Regions from separate parts of the Mesorhizobium sp. B2-4-18 genome, predicted to be linked through region 1. Evidence: predicted binding sites of a transcription regulator. Region 1 holds the regulator's gene; the other holds the start of a gene.

Region 1 (8,405 bases):
TACCGTTACGGACCGCACTGTCATCGGAGTTGACGACCGGGATACCGGCCTGGCGGGCGGCCGCGGAGACAGCGGCGATCGCCGGCTGGATCAGGTTCGAGGCCGGGCCGTAGACCACGTCGGCCTTGCCGGCGAGCGAAGCGATGCGTTGCTGGATGTCATTGACGTTGTCTATGCCGACCTCCACCACCTCGAAGCCCGCGGCCGGTGCCGCCGCCTTGATCTTTTCGACCAAGGCAACGTCATTGGCCTCACCGGGATTATAAGGCACGCCGAAGCGCTTGGCGTTCGGCAGCAGCTTCTTGGTGAAGGCCATCACCGCGGCGACGTCCTGCAGATCGCTGGCGCCGGTCATGCCTTCGTCTCCGGCGTCCCATGACGGCACCAGCTTGGCCGCCACCGGATCGGTGACCGCGGCAAAAACGATCGGAATGCCGGAACCGGCGAGCGCTTTCTTGGCGATCTGTGAGACCGGCGTGGTGATGGTGTAGATCAGCTTGGGCTGCTCGGCCTGCAGCTTGGCGATCATCTGCGGCACCAGCGACGCATCGAAATTGGTGTGGCTCTCCGTGTAGACGACGTCCTTGCCCTCGACGAAGCCGTTATCCGTCAGCGCCTTCTTGAAGCCGGCTATGGCGGCGTTCAATTGCGGATGCTCGCCGAAATTGGCAATGCCGATACGGATCTGATCGGCCGCGGCACTGCCGGCACTGACCATCAATGCGCCTGCCAGGGCCAAGCCCGACAACCAAGCGGATTTCGACTTCAACATCATTTCCTCCCAGATTTGATCAGGGCCGCTTGGAAACGCGGCTACTACGGCGATCATGGTGAGTCCGCTGGTCTGTGTCAAACATTATATATAATTGTTGCTGTGACGCACTATCATATATACTTTTCGCCAGACGACGGATTGATCACCATGCTGAATGAAACGAGTTCCACAAAAACGGAAGCCGCCTATCAGCTGTTGCGGCGCGACATCCTGACCACGCGCCTCATGCCCGGCGCCCCGCTCAAACTGAGTGCGCTGCGCGGCACCTATGGCGTCGGCTGGACACCGTTGCGCGAAGCCCTGTCGCGGCTCGAGGCCGAACGCCTGGTCACCGCGATCAGCAATCGTGGTTTTGCCGTGGCTCCGGTGTCGCGGGCCGAGCTGGAGGATCTGGCACGCGCCAGGATGGTGGTCGAGATACCCCTGTTCCTCGAATCGATGGAAAAAGGCGGCAGGGAGTGGGAGGATGCCGTGGTCACCGCCCACTACCGGCTCTCGCGTTGCAAGACGGCGGTCGACGATCCCTCGGACGCGGCCGTCGACAGATGGGACGAGAACCACGAGGCTTTCCATGCGGCGCTGCTGAGCGCCGCCACATGCGACTGGCTGTTGCGGTTCCGCTCGACGATCTCGGATCAGCTGCGCCGGCATCATCGCTTTCTTGGTCTGGCGCCGACACTGCGGGCCGCGGCCGGCCTCAAGGATGGCTATGAAGAGGCAATCGAAGCGCTGCGCGAAGCGATTGCGATCGAACACCATACCGCGATCATGGAAGCGGCGCTCGACCGTGACATCGAGCGGGCCAAGGCGCTGATGACGGCGCATATCGGCTACACACTGCACGTCTATGTCCACAGCGAAGACAGCGGCGCCACCAGATACGCCGCTCGCGCCGGCAGCTTGAAGGCGGGTTCGGGATAACTTCAGCGCTTCCGCGACCCCTATTCGAACGCGCTGGCCGGAGTGCGCCGAACGCCCGGATCCATGGCCGCCCGAAGCTACCAATCGTTGGCATTTTGGTTTCGTTTCGTTCCGCGAATAATGGCTCCGCGAATTATACGTCCCCCCGAGGAGAAACCTTCCAACTAACTGATGCCAAAGCCTCGTCGGCGGATGGGCCACAGGCCATTAACCAAAACGATTTCAATGCGCCTGCCGATGGCGGAAAGGGCTGGTTGCTGCCCGCCGTCGCGGGCAAAAAACTTCAGACCCCTTAACAAATTCATTAAACTTTAAACGGTTGCAGAACACAACTGGAACAGATAGTGTTTGTTCTGGGTTTGTTTTTTCGATTCTGGTTCAACCTTTCGTTCAATGTCTTGGGGGCCGCCATGCTGACACGCAAGCAACATGAACTGCTGATGTTCATCCACGAACGGCTCAAGGAAAGCGGGATACCGCCTTCCTTCGACGAGATGAAGGAAGCACTCGATCTTGCCTCCAAGTCGGGGATCCATCGCCTGATCACGGCCCTGGAGGAGCGCGGCTTCATTCGCCGGCTACCCAATCGGGCGCGCGCGCTGGAAGTGCTGCGGCTGCCGGACTCGATCGCGCCGGGCCTCAATGCGGCAAAGAAGTTCTCGCCAAGCGTCATCCAAGGCAGCCTTGGCCAAGGCAGTCTCGGACGCCAGATCAGGCCGGCCGCTGCGCCTTCGCGCCTGCCCGCGGCCGGCAACGACGACGACGCGGTTTCAGCCGTGTCCATCCCGGTCATGGGCCGTATCGCCGCCGGTGTGCCGATCGATGCCATCCAGCATCAGACGCATTCGATCTCGGTGCCGCCGGACATGATCATGGGCGGCGAGCACTATGCGTTGGAGGTCAAGGGCGACTCGATGATCGAGGCTGGTATCTTCGATGGAGACACGGTCATTATCCGCAATGCCGACACGGCAAGCCCGGGCGAAATTATCGTGGCACTGGTCGACGAAGAGGAAGCGACACTGAAGCGGTTCCGCCGCAAAGGCGCTTCGATCGCGCTCGAGGCCGCCAATCCAGCCTACGAAACGCGCATTTTCGGGCCGGACAGGGTCAAGGTACAAGGCAAGCTGGTCGGGTTGATCAGGCGCTACTGAACCGGCTTGTTATCGGGCTTGTCGGGTTTTTTGTACGGCGGCAGCCCCCTCGCCTCGCGTGAGAATTTTCGCTGTTCGTGCCAGGGCCGGTATGGTCCGTCGACGGCAAATGCGATCGCGGCCCGGGTCGTGGCCGACTGGGGATTGAAGAAGACGGCAGCGCTTCCCTTGCGGGCGAGCTGCCGTTTGGTGACGACGAGAACCAGTGGATTGTGGCAGGCGTCATAGGCGGTTGCGTCATTGACGATGATCAGGTCGGCGAAAGCGCAGGCTTTCCAGGTGGTCTTGCGGTCCTCGACATAGGCAATGATCGCGCCGGAAGGGTGCCTGGCAAGGCACAGGCCTTCGCGGCAGTAGAAGGGCGATCCCGGCGGCAGGTCGGTGGGACTGGCAACATCGAATTGCCTGTCTGTCGTGTCGAACATTTCCGGTTTGACGATTGTTTCGGAGATCAGGGCGCGCTTCCAGTTGTCGGTTGCGAATTCGTTCGGACGTTCCCGGTTGACGGCCAGTTCGCCATTGCCGATCGGCAGCGCGACCAGCCGCGCATCTTCCGAGATCAGCACATCGGGCGCGCGTGTGTGCGACACAGTCAACAGGCCGGCAAGCGCGAATGGCAGCGCCGCGAGCCGCAGCCATGTCGTCGCCATCGTCGCGATTGCCAGCGCGACGGTGACCAGCAGCACGGATTGCTGCGAAATCAGCCCGACTCCATCGACCGGAGAGCGCTCCGATATCCACGCCGACACGGCGATCATTGCTGTCAGGCCCTTGCCCATGAGGTAGAGAGCCGGCCAATCCAATCCGAATGGCATCAACAGCGCGCTGGCGACGGCCAGGAACATCACGACCGACACGATAGGCATCACGGCCAGATTGGCGAACAGGCTGAGCGGCGATACCCGCTGGAAATGCCAGATGGCAAACAGTGCCGTGGCGCTGCCGGCGATAATGGACGTCATGGCCAATCCTCCTGTCGCCAGCAGGAATTTTCGCGTCAGGAACCCCGCCAGGGATCGCTTTGGCGGCGGTGGCCGCGTCTTTCCCGCATGGTGATCGGCCCAGCCGGCATAAGCGCCAACCAGGGCCGCGGTCGCGGCGAACGACATCTGAAAGCTCGGGCCGACGACCTCGTGAGGCGAGACCAGGATGACGGCGATCGCCGAGATCGCCAGATTGCGCATGGTCAGGGCAGCGCGATCGAAGAAGACGGCAATCAGCATCACCGCCAGCATGATGAAGCTGCGTTCGGCGGCAACGACGACACCGGAAATGATGAGATAGGCCGCGATCGAGAACAGTGCGGCGGCGGCCGCGTATTTCTTCACCGGCCGGCGCGCGGAAAAGTCTGGAAACAGCGCGAAGGCACCACGCAGCAGACCCATGATGGTGCCGGCCACAAGCGCCATATGCAGTCCCGAAATAGAGATGATGTGATAGATGCCGGTACGCCGCATCGCTTCATTGATTTCATCGGGTATGCCGGCGCGCACGCCGACGATCAGCGCCGCCGCGATCTCGCCTTCAGCGCCGCCGACGCTGCCCCTGATGTGGTCGGCGATGGCTTCGCGGGCATTTTCGATGCCTGAAAAAAAGCGAGCCGATAGCGGCATCTCACCGTCGTCGGCGGAAACAACCGTCGGATTGCCGAGAAAGAAGCCGCTGCCGCCGATGCCGGCGAAATAGCTGTCGAAAGAGAAGTCGTAGCTGTCCGGCCGCACCGGGCCGGTCGGCGGCAACAGTTTGGCGTAGCCTGTGATGAGCGAGCCGGCGGTCATTCCCGGTGGTATCTTGCGTGCGGAAAGCCGGACCCTTTCCGGTGCATAGCGCAGTTTCGGCCGGGCGGTCGAAATCACGTCCATGGTCAGCCGGATGCGGCCGCTCTCCATCTCTTCGAGCGAGACCACGCGGCCGGTCAGTTGGGTGGAGATTTCCGAACCCAGCATCCGGGTTCCGGCTCGCCATGTTTCGACCTTCGCCGCGAGCAGGCCCAGCGCGCACAACAGCACTGCCATGAAACACAGATGGGTTTTCGACCAGGAGCGCGAGACGAAGGCACAGACCGCCATCAGCACCACGACCGCGACGGGTTTTGCAAAGTCGGGCTCGGATGCCAGCGAGAAATAGGCGATCGCCCCAACGGCCAGACAGACCGGCACCAGCAGGAACGCGATGCCCCGGTCGAGTTCGAGCTCCGTCGCCCGGGCCACGCCATGGCGCAGGCGAGGCAAGGATACCAGGCCGACTTGCCGGCGCACGCGCGCGATCCTGCCCGCGGCAGGAGCCGGCGCCGGCGCCTGCCCACCTGCCTGCAGCGACCTGGTTTCGGGCGCAGCCACGAGCGGAGATGGCAGTGGGATCGTCGCAGGCGCCGCAAACAGGGATCGCTCGCTGACGCCGATAGCGGCATCCTCGCCCCGATCCGAGCCCCGGCCTCGTCCAGTCATCGGGTCTGCCCCTTGCACCCTCGACGCCCTATGCTACATGAACGCGCAACGCGCGAAAGTCCGCACGCTCCGCACCCAGCTTCAGACGTTTTCCGAGAGTTCCATGCCCGACAAGGTCATCACCCGTTTTGCCCCCTCGCCGACCGGCTATCTGCACATCGGCGGCGCGCGCACGGCGCTCTTCAACTGGCTCTATGCAAAGCATACCGGCGGCACGATGCTGCTGCGCATCGAGGACACCGATCGCGAGCGTTCGACCGATGCGGCCACATCGGCCATTCTCGATGGCCTGACCTGGCTCGGCCTTTCGTGGGACGGTGACGCAGTCTCCCAATTCGAGCGCGCGCCGCGCCATCGCGAGGTGGCCGAGGAGTTGGTGCGCCTGGGCAAGGCCTATTACAGCTACGAGACTTCAGCCGAGCTCGAGGCAATGCGCGAGGCTGCACGCGCCAAGGGCCTGCCGCCACGCTATAACGGCCATTGGCGTGACCGCGACCCGTCGGAGGCGCCGTCCGGCGTCAAGGGCGCCATCCGCATCAAGGCACCGACCGAGGGCGAGACGGTGGTGCAGGACCGGGTCCAGGGAGACGTGCGCTTCCCCAACAAGGATCTCGACGACTTCATCATCCTGCGTTCGGACGGCAACCCGACCTACATGCATGCCGTCGTCGTCGACGATCACGACATGGGCGTCACCCACATCATCCGTGGCGACGATCACCTGACCAACGCCGCCCGCCAGACCGTGATCTACAACGCCATGGGCTGGGACGTGCCGTCGATGTCGCATATCCCGCTGATCCACGGCGCCGACGGCGCCAAGCTGTCGAAGCGCCATGGCGCGCTCGGCGTCGAAGCCTATCGCGCCATGGGCTATCTGCCGGAGGCGCTGCTCAATTACCTTGCGCGGCTCGGCTGGAGCCATGGCGACGACGAGATCATGTCGATCGAGGACATGGTCTCATGGTTCGACATTGGCGACGTCAACAAGGGCGCGGCGCGCTTCGATTTCGCCAAGCTGGAAGCGATCAACGGCGCGCATATGCGACGTATGGCCGACACCGAGCTGTTCGATATCTTCATCGCCACCTTGCCCTATCTGGAGGGTGGCCCGGCGATGGCGGCGCGCCTCGACGAGAAGAACAAGGCACAGCTGCTGGCAGCACTTCCGGGCCTGAAGGAGCGCGCCAAGACGCTGGTCGAGCTTGTCGACGGTGCCGGCTTCCTGTTTGCCGCTCGGCCGCTGCCGATCGACGACAAGGCGGCACTCCTGCTCAATGACGACGCGCGCAAGATCCTGCGTGGCGCTCACGAAGCTTTGAAGTCGCTGTCAGGCGACTGGACGGCGGCCACGGCCGAGGCCGCGATCCGCGACTTTGCGCTGGCTGGCGGGCACAAGCTTGGCGCCGTGGCCCAGCCGTTGCGGGCTGCGTTGACCGGCAAGAGCACGTCACCGGGCGTATTCGACGTGCTTGCCGTTCTGGGGCGTGAGGAAAGCCTGGCGCGCGTAGCGGATCAAATCGATTAGGAGCAAACTGGCCCAAGAAGATTGGCATTGAAAGGCGGGTTTCGCAGTGCAACATTAGGCCTTGGCCCAATCTGGCACGCACCTCCTAGAATGCGGTGGCGAATACGCGAATTGCGGTGATTTCGACGTGTCGCTCTGCGGAATTTGCCTTTGCCGGCATGAGGAAACAAGAAGGAGTTTGCAATGACCGAAGCTGCGAAAAAACTGGATGTGGGCGGCCAAGAGGCCACGGCAACGCTGGAATTCGCCGGCAAGACTCACGAATTCAAGGTGCGAAGCGGCTCGGTCGGACCTGACGTCATCGACATCGCCTCGCTCTACAGCACCACCGGCGCCTTCACCTATGACCCCGGCTTTACCTCGACGGCAAGCTGCGAGTCGGAAATCACCTTCATCGATGGCGACGCCGGCATCCTCCTGCATCGGGGCTATCCGATCGACCAGCTGGCCGAACATGGCGACTTCCTCGAAGTCTGCTACCTCCTGCTCTACGGCGAATTGCCGACCAAGGCGCAGAAGGACGATTTCGACTACCGCGTAACGCGCCACACAATGGTGCACGAGCAGATGTCGCGCTTTTTCACCGGCTTCCGCCGCGACGCGCACCCGATGGCGGTGATGTGCGGCGTGGTTGGCGCGCTGTCGGCCTTCTATCATGACTCGACCGACATCTCCGACCCGTACCAGCGCATGGTTGCCTCCATGCGCCTGATCGCCAAAATGCCGACGATCGCGGCCATGGCCTACAAGTACCACATCGGCCAGCCCTTTATTTATCCGAAGAACGATCTCGGTTTCGCGGCAAACTTCCTGCACATGTGCTTTGCCGTGCCGTGCGAGGAGTACAAGATCAACCCGGTGCTGGCGCGCGCCATGGAGCGTATCTTCATCCTGCATGCCGATCATGAGCAGAACGCTTCGACCTCGACCGTTCGCCTCGCCGGTTCCTCGGGCGCCAACCCGTTCGCCTGCATCGCCGCCGGGATTGCTTGCCTGTGGGGCCCGGCCCATGGCGGCGCCAACGAAGCGGCGCTCAACATGCTGGGCGAGATCGGCCATGTCGATCACATCCCGGAATTCATCGCCCGCGCCAAGGACAAGAACGATCCGTTCCGCCTGATGGGCTTTGGCCACCGCGTCTACAAGAACTACGATCCGCGTGCCAAGATCATGCAGAAGACGGCGCATGAGGTTCTGGGCGAACTCGGCATCAAGGACGATCCGCTGCTCGACATCGCGATGGAACTGGAAAAGATCGCGCTGACCGATCCCTATTTCATCGAGAAGAAACTCTACCCGAACGTCGACTTCTATTCCGGCATCACGCTGAAGGCGCTGGGCTTCCCCACCACCATGTTCACCGTGCTGTTCGCGGTTGCCCGCACGGTCGGCTGGATCGCCCAGTGGAAGGAAATGATCGAGGATCCACGCCAGAAGATCGGCCGTCCGCGCCAGCTCTATACCGGTGCGCCAGAGCGCGACTACGTGCCGATCGCCAAGCGCTGAGACGAGTGAGTAGTGAGTAGTGAGTAGTGACTAGTGAGTAGTCAGGTTAGAGAGTTTTCTAACTCACTATTCAC
Region 2 (8,405 bases), on a different contig from region 1:
CGCGACGTCACTGCCTCCAAACGTTTCTACGATGCCGCGTTGAGGCCGCTCGGCTTCACTTGCGTCAGCCAATCGCCGGGTTCGCTCGGCTATGGTGTCCAGACCGTCGCGCCCCAGGCTGTCGCGCTGTGGGTCAACGAGGCGGCGCGCCCGGTGCCGGCGGACGAAAGATCTGGCCTGCATTTCTGCTTCGCCGCGCCGACACGGGATAGCGTCGGTGCCTTTCATGCCGGCGCGTTGCGCGAAGGCGGCAGCGACAATGGCGCACCGGGCCTGCGCGCCGACTATGGCGAGAACTATTACGCGGCCTTCGTGGTCGATCCGGACGGCTATCGCCTGGAGGCCTATTGCGGCGCTGCCGCCTAACCTGCGGTTCTGACTGTTCCCACCGACCGGGCTTTGCTCTACCAATGTGGGTACGGGCTTGGCCCGGCGGGAGGGTCAGCGATGCCGAGTTTCGACAGCCTGTTCAATGCCTTCGTCACCATTCTCGTGACCATCGATCCGCCTGGGCTGGCGCCTCTGTTCCTCGCCGTGACGCGCGGCATGAACCGCGAGGAGCGCAGCCAGGTTTCCGTGCGCGCCTCGGTCATCGGTTTTCTGGTAATGGCGCTGTTTGCGGTGGCCGGCGCGTCGATCCTGTCGGTGTTCGGCATCACCCTGCCGGCGTTCCGTGTCGCCGGCGGGTTCCTGCTGTTCTTCATCGCCTTCGAAATGGTGTTCGAGCGCCGGCAGGACCGCAAGGAAAAGATCGGCGACGTCGCCATCACCAAGGACATGATCCACAACATCGCCGCCTTCCCCTTGGCGATTCCGCTGATCGCCGGCCCCGGCGCGATTTCAGCGACGGTGCTGCTCTCAGGCTCGTTTCAGGGTTTTGCGGCGCAGGCGGCCCTGGTCGGCATCATTCTTGTCTGCCTCGTCATAACCTATCTGGTATTCGTGCTGTCGGAACGCATCGACCGCATCCTCGGCCAGACCGGCCGCTCGATCCTGACCCGCCTGCTCGGGGTTATCCTGGCGGCACTGGCCGTGCAGTTCGTGGCAGATGGCATCAAGGCGTTGATGGCCTCGTAGGCCGCTTATTTTGCGGTCGTATCGATGACTTCAAAGTCGTGGGTAATCGTCGCTGTCTTGGCCATCATGGCGGAGGCCGAGCAGTATTTTTCGATCGAAAGGTCGATTGCCCGCTTGACCTTGTCGCTGGACAGCGCCCGGCCCTTGATGATGAAATGCATATGGATGCGGGTGAACACTTTGGGATCGGTTTCGGAGCGGTCGGAATCGAGCTCGACCACGCAATCCTCGACGGCCTCGCGCCCCTTTTCGAGGATATGGACGACATCATAGGCCGAGCAGCCGCCGGTGCCGATCAGCACCAGTTCCATCGGGCTCGGTCCCGGCGTCTTGCCTTCCGGGCCTGACGCCGTGCCCAGCACGACCTTGTGGCCGCTGCTGGACTCGCCGACGAAGGTGCGCTCCTCGACCCATTTTACCCGTGCCTTCATCGCCAGTCCTCTTACGTCTCTGATCGCGCCAACGTCAGCTCAAAACCACCATGCAAAACCCCGAAAGTCCATGCGGACCCTCGGGGCATATCAAGTAAAGGCATTCGCTATTTGGTGCGGCTTTCGATCAGAACGGAATTTCGTCGTCCAGTTCGCGCGACGAACCACCGCCACCGCCGCCCCTGGGAGCGTTGCCGCCACCGCGGTTGAACCCTTCGTTCGGGCTCGACTGGCCGAAATCGGAACCACGGCTGCTGCCGCCACCGCTGTAGCCGCCAACCTGACCGCCCTCACCCTGGCCACGCGCGTCGAGCATCTGCAACTCGCCGCGGAATTTCTGCAGCACGACTTCGGTCGTGTATTTGTCGGCACCGGTCTGGTCCTGCCATTTGCGCGTCTGCAGCTGGCCCTCGACATAAACCTTCATGCCCTTCTTCAGATACTGCTCCGCCACCTTGGCGATGCCCTCATTGAAGATGACGACGTTATGCCACTCGGTCTTTTCCTTGCGCTCGCCGGAATTCTTGTCGCGCCAGCTTTCCGACGTCGCGATGCGAATGTTGACGACCGGCTCGCCCGAGTTCAGGCGGCGGATTTCAGGGTCAGCGCCGAGATTGCCGACCAGAATGACCTTGTTGACGCTACCCGCCATGATATTTCTCCGCGCTATCCGAAACAAATTTTTGTCGCAGCACCTTACAGGCTACGCACGTCAGCCGCTTGCCAAGGCTGGCTTTTCCCACAAGGTTTTTGTTCCCTTTTCGTTCCTATATGCACTGCGGCCAATTGTCAAGGAATGGCAGCAATGCCGGAACGCCGCATATGGGTCTCAAAACAGCGCTTGCCAAATCGATAAGTATCGACTTATGCTTTTGTCATGATCGAAGCAGAGATTTTCCGCGCCTTGGCCGACCCGACACGCCGCGCCGTCTTTGAGCGTCTCGCCACAAGCGAGATGAGCGTATCGGAATTGCGCAGCGGCCTGACGGTGTCGCAACCGGCGGTGTCGCAGCATCTGGCGGTGCTGCGGGGCGCCGGCCTCGTGGTCGAGCGGCGGGCCGGCCGCAACGCCTATTATCGTGTGGATCCGCAGGGGCTTGCCCCGCTGCTCTCATGGATCGAACGCTACCGTACCTTCTGGCCGGAGCGCATCGAAAGGCTGAAGACGGTTTTGAAGGACATGGATCAATGAACAGCCAAAGCGAAGTCTCTCCCGATGCGATTGAGTTCGAATACGATCTTGCCGAGCCGCCGGAAAAGGTTTGGCGGGCGCTGACCGTGCCGGAACTGCTCGCCGCCTGGATGATGCCCAACGACATCAGGCCGCAGACCGGCAGCCGCTTTGCCTTCGCCGGTCAAGACGCGGCGATCGAATGCGAGATTCTCGATGCCGAGCCCGAACGCCTGCTGCGCTATTCCTGGCGCGAGCGGTCGGACGATGCCGCGCACCCACTCGACAGCACCGTCACCTTCACACTCGCCCGAACCGTTTCCGGCGGCACGCATCTGCGCATCGTCCATGACGGCTTTGCTCGCAAGGCGATGCCGGCCGTGGCCATGGCGGGGGCAGGCTGCCGGCTTTCGCTGCACGGGACCGGCACGCCTATAGCCGCGAACACCCCACGCCTTCTGCTGCTGCACGCGGCTTGAACACGGAAAATTGGAGACAGAAAAATGGGCGGTGTTGCCAGTCTTGTGCCGATGGTAATCGAGCAATCGAGCCGCGGCGAACGCGCGTTCGACATTTTTTCGCGGCTGCTGCGCGAGCGCATCGTCTTCGTCAACGGGGAGATTAACGATGACGTCTCGGCGCTGGTCTGCGCGCAGCTTTTGTCGCTGGAGTCGGACAATCCCGAGAAGGAGATCTCGCTCTACATCAACTCGCCCGGCGGCATGGTGACCAGCGGCTTCGCCATCTACGACACGATGCAGTATATCAGCTGCCCGGTGTCGACCGTATGCATGGGCTTTGCAGCGTCGATGGGATCGTTCCTGCTGATGGCGGGCACCGCCGGGCGCCGCATCGCACTACCCAACGCCACCATCCTGCTACATCAGCCGCTGGGCGGCTTCCAGGGCCAGGCTTCCGACATCCAGCGGCACGCCGAACGCATCGGCCAGACCAAACGCCACATGACCGAACTCTACGCCCAGCATTGCGGCCGCAGCTATGACGACGTCGAGCGCACGCTCGACCGCGACCATTTCATGACCGCCCGCGAGGCCCAGGCCTGGGGCATCGTCGACCATGTGTTCGACACCCGCAAAAAGGCTGCGTAGGACCAGAGTGAGGTCAAATCCTGCTGCTTGTCGAAGATTTGACGATCCCGCTCTGGCTCCGGTGGCGGCAGGCCCCTATAACAAGGGGATGACCGACACTCATCGATCAAGAACATCGCACCGTGTCACGGCCGCCATGGTGCTTGCCATCGTCGGCCTTGTGTCCAGGTCGGCACTTGCCGACGAGGCCTCGTCGTCGGTTCGGAAAGGCGCCCTGCCCGGCGTAACCGGCGACTATCGCATCGCAAAGCCCGCCCCGGTGCCCGAACCCGACGACGCGTTCCCCAGCAGCGGCAACGGGCAGTTCAAGATCGGCAATACCAATGTCAGGATTTCCGGCAGCATCACCGTCGATGTTGGAGTTGGCGGGATCAAGCCACCCAGATAGGCAAAGATCGGGCCTTCCAACTGGAGCCCGCCAAAAGAACAGCCCCGCCGTGCCTTGGGCAAACGGACGGGGCTTTTCTGGATCTCAAATCCATTTTTGCCGGGAGTGTACTGCCGGCGTTTGATTTCGGATGCTTCGCGGCATTCAGCCGACGATCCGACTAGCAGTCTCTGATTTTCAGGGATACGGCAGGTCACGGTTTGTCGGGTGGCGCAAACGCCTGCCCTTGGCACTTATGCCTGCCGCGGCTCCAGTAACAACTGAAGCCCTGGGGGACTATCCGGTGGCGTCATGCTCCGCTCCTCTTGTCCGTTGCGACATTGTCGTCGTGAAGCGCAAATCGCAAATGCCTGCGGCGTCTCGCAGGCCGCCTTGGGGCGGCGAGGCCATCGATAGACGGCCGGCTTCGCTGACTTCGCAAGACTGCTCCCGTGAGTTGGCCGCGTCAACCATCAATAGCCGGTTACGGAAAAATGTGATCGCCGGGAGCTTACGTTCGGGTCAGCTTCCGCACAGCTTTGTCAGGAGCGTGTTCGGCCTTTGTTCTTTCCGCTTGCCCCCTCGCGCGAAAGGCGGTTAAACGACTTCTGTCGAGAATTGTGGCGTCTCTCGACGTGGCGGCAAAAATAACTACATAGGGAATGGCCGGGGAAACCCGCCGATCCCACAAATTCCAGATCTGAGGCGGCGACCTGACATGGCCGACCATAAATATCTTTCCATTCGCGGGGCGCGCGAACACAATCTGAAGAATGTCGATCTCGACCTGCCGCGTGACAGCCTGATCGTCATGACCGGCCTGTCGGGCTCCGGCAAATCGTCGCTTGCTTTCGACACCATCTATGCAGAAGGCCAGCGCCGCTATGTCGAGAGCCTCTCGGCCTATGCCCGGCAATTCCTCGAAATGATGCAGAAGCCGGACGTCGACCAGATCGACGGCCTGTCGCCGGCCATCTCGATCGAGCAGAAGACCACGTCGAAAAACCCGCGTTCGACGGTCGGTACCGTCACCGAGATCTACGACTATATGCGCCTTCTGTTTGCCCGCGTCGGCGTGCCCTATTCGCCGGCCACCGGCCTGCCGATCGAGAGCCAGACGGTCAGCCAGATGGTCGACCGGGTGCTGGCCGTCGAGGAAGGCACGCGCCTGTTCCTGCTGGCGCCCATCGTGCGCGGCCGCAAGGGCGAATATCGCAAGGAACTGCTGGAGTTGCAGAAGAAGGGCTTTCAGCGCGTCAAGGTCGACGGCGTCTTCTATGAAATCGCCGATGTGCCGGCGCTGGACAAGAAATACAAGCACGACATCGACGTCGTCGTCGACCGCATCGTCGTTCGCGGCGACCTTGCCACAAGGCTTGCCGACTCCATCGAGACGGCGCTGAAGCTGGCCGAGGGGCTGGCAGTGGCCGAGTTCGCCGACAGGCCGCTCGATGCCAGCCAGACTGGCGAGGATTCGGTCAACAAGTCGAAGAACGAGACGCATGAGCGCATCCTGTTCTCGGAAAAGTTCGCCTGCCCGGTTTCCGGCTTCACCATTCCGGAAATCGAGCCCAGGCTGTTCTCCTTCAACAACCCGTTTGGCGCCTGCCCGACCTGCGACGGTCTCGGCAGCCAGCGCGCCATCGACCCCAACCTCGTGGTGCCGGACGAGAACGTGTCGCTGCGCGACGGCGCCGTCAGCCCATGGGCGAAATCGACCTCGCCCTATTACTCGCAGACGCTCGAGGCATTGGGCAAGGCGTACGACTTCAAGCTCGGCGACAAGTTCAAGGATCTTTCAGCGCAAGCCCAGGAAGCGATCCTGCGCGGCACCGGCGAGCGCGAGATCACCTTCCAGTATGATGACGGCCTGCGCTCCTACAAGACGACCAAGACCTTCGAAGGCGTCATCCCCAATCTCGAGCGCCGCTGGAAGGAGACCGAATCCGCCTGGATGCGCGAGGAGATCGAGCGTTTCATGTCGGCAACGCCCTGCCCGGTCTGCAAGGGCTACCGGCTGAAGCCGGAGGCGCTGGCGGTGAAGATCGCCGGCAAGCACATTGGCGAAGTGACGGAACAGTCGATCCGCAACGCCGACAAATGGTTCACCGACCTGCCGGCGCAGCTCAACGACAAGCAGAACGAGATCGCTGTCCGCGTCCTGAAGGAAATCCGCGAGCGTCTGCGCTTCCTCAACGATGTCGGGCTCGACTATCTCACCTTGTCGCGCAATTCCGGCACGCTGTCGGGTGGCGAAAGCCAGCGCATCCGGCTGGCCTCGCAGATCGGCTCAGGCCTGACCGGCGTGCTCTACGTGCTGGACGAGCCGTCGATCGGCCTGCACCAGCGCGACAATACCCGCCTGCTCGACACGCTCAAGCACCTGCGCGACATCGGCAACACCGTGATCGTCGTCGAGCATGACGAGGACGCCATCCTGCATGCCGACTATGTCGTCGATATGGGTCCGGCCGCCGGCATCCATGGCGGCGAGATCATCGCCCAGGGCACGCCGCAGCAGGTGATGGCCAACCCGAATTCGATCACCGGCAAATATCTGTCGGGCGCGCTCGAAGTGGCAACGCCCGGCGTGCGTCGCGAGGCGAAGAAAAACCGGCGGCTGAAGATCGTCGGCGCGCGCGGCAACAATCTGAAGAACGTCACCGCCGAAATCCCGCTCGGCACTTTCACCGCCGTCACCGGCGTGTCGGGCGGCGGCAAGTCGACCTTCCTGATCGAGACGCTGTTCAAGGCGGCCTCGCGCCGCATCATGGGCTCGCGCGAGCATCCGGCCGAGCATGACCGCATCGAGGGATTGGAGTTCCTCGACAAGGTCATCGACATCGACCAGTCGCCGATCGGCCGCACGCCGCGATCGAACCCCGCCACCTATACCGGCGCCTTCACGCCGATCCGCGACTGGTTCGCCGGGCTACCGGAAGCGAAGGCGCGCGGCTATCAGCCGGGCCGCTTCTCCTTCAACGTCAAGGGCGGCCGCTGCGAGGCCTGCCAAGGCGATGGCGTCATCAAGATCGAGATGCACTTTTTGCCCGACGTCTACGTCACCTGCGACGTCTGTCACGGTAAGCGCTACAACAGGGAGACGCTCGACGTGCTGTTCAAGGGCAAGTCGATCGCCGACGTGCTCGACATGACCGTCGAGGAAGGCGTCGATTTCTTCGCCGCCGTACCCGGCGTACGCGACAAGCTGGAGACGCTGAAGCAGGTCGGCCTTGGTTACATCCATATCGGCCAGCAGGCGACGACGCTGTCCGGCGGTGAAGCGCAGCGCATCAAGCTCGCCAAGGAACTGTCGCGCAAGGCGACCGGCAAGACGCTCTACATCCTCGACGAACCGACCACCGGTCTCCATTTCCATGACGTCGCCAAGCTATTGGAAGTGCTGCACGAACTGGTCGACCAAGGCAATACGGTGGTGGTCATCGAGCACAATCTCGAAGTGATAAAAACCGCAGACTGGGTGCTCGACCTTGGCCCCGAGGGCGGTGATGGCGGCGGCGAACTGGTCGCCTCGGGCACGCCGGAAGCGATCGTGCGCGAAAAGCGCAGCTACACCGGCCAGTTCCTGAAGGAACTGCTGGAGCGACGCCCCGGAGGCAAACGCGAAGCGGCGGAGTGATGGGTAAGGATGATCTCATCACGGTCCAGAGCAGCTTTGGGGTGAGGCTTGCCGGCCCCGAAAATCTCGCCGCAATCATCGCGCTGACGCAAGCCGCCTACGCTCCCTACAATGCCATACTCGATGCACCGCCGATCCCGGTTACCGAGGACTACGCGCCGCGTATTGCCCAGGGCCAGGTCTGGCTGCTGGAGAGCGGTGATGAACTTGCCGGAGTGATCACGCTGGAGCGGCATGAAGATCACGCGATGATCTTCTCCGTCGCGGTGTCGCCTGCCTTCCAGGGCAAGGGGTTCGGTATTGCATTGCTGAAGCACGCTGACGAGCAGGCGCGGCAGTGGGGCCTGCCGGAGATACGGCTCTACACCAATGCGAAAATGGAACGAAACATCGCGCTCTATCTCGCTTACGGCTATCGCGAAACGGGTCGCCGGCCCAATCCCTACCGGCCAGGGTGGATACTCGTCGACATGGCCAAACCCGTCGACAACAGGTCCACCACGGCCTGATCGCCACTAGAAATCTGGGAGGACGACAATGAGCAAATCGGGAACAATCCGCGCCGGCATGGGCGGCTGGACCTTCGAACCCTGGGACACGTCCTTCTACC

Evidence for each region. The regulator LexA, encoded in region 1, represses DNA repair genes until DNA is damaged. The targets are predictions, from matches to a motif close to TGTTCNNNNTGTGTTCNG.
Region 2: a site for LexA is predicted at 2,260-2,277, ahead of FJ527_RS03710 (single-stranded DNA-binding protein). Genes of this name have one in related genera too.

Annotation. Positions count from the first base shown of each region.
Region 1 is NZ_VFUW01000017.1:34,490-42,894, forward strand. Features, by position in the region: gene FJ527_RS27990 (ABC transporter substrate-binding protein) at 1-772, opposite strand, end outside; gene FJ527_RS27995 (GntR family transcriptional regulator) at 923-1,696, shown strand; gene lexA (transcriptional repressor LexA) at 2,107-2,850, shown strand; gene FJ527_RS28005 (ComEC/Rec2 family competence protein) at 2,844-5,297, opposite strand; gene gltX (glutamate--tRNA ligase) at 5,401-6,825, shown strand; gene gltA (citrate synthase) at 7,009-8,331, shown strand.
Region 2 is NZ_VFUW01000002.1:28,049-36,453, forward strand. Features, by position in the region: gene FJ527_RS03695 (VOC family protein) at 1-366, shown strand, start outside; gene FJ527_RS03700 (MarC family protein) at 448-1,077, shown strand; gene FJ527_RS03705 (OsmC family protein) at 1,083-1,508, opposite strand; gene FJ527_RS03710 (single-stranded DNA-binding protein) at 1,636-2,160, opposite strand; gene FJ527_RS03715 (metalloregulator ArsR/SmtB family transcription factor) at 2,386-2,700, shown strand; gene FJ527_RS03720 (SRPBCC domain-containing protein) at 2,697-3,158, shown strand; gene FJ527_RS03725 (ATP-dependent Clp protease proteolytic subunit) at 3,183-3,788, shown strand; gene FJ527_RS03730 (hypothetical protein) at 3,877-4,176, shown strand; gene uvrA (excinuclease ABC subunit UvrA) at 4,874-7,795, shown strand; gene FJ527_RS03740 (GNAT family N-acetyltransferase) at 7,795-8,304, shown strand; gene FJ527_RS03745 (DUF72 domain-containing protein) at 8,333-8,405, shown strand, end outside.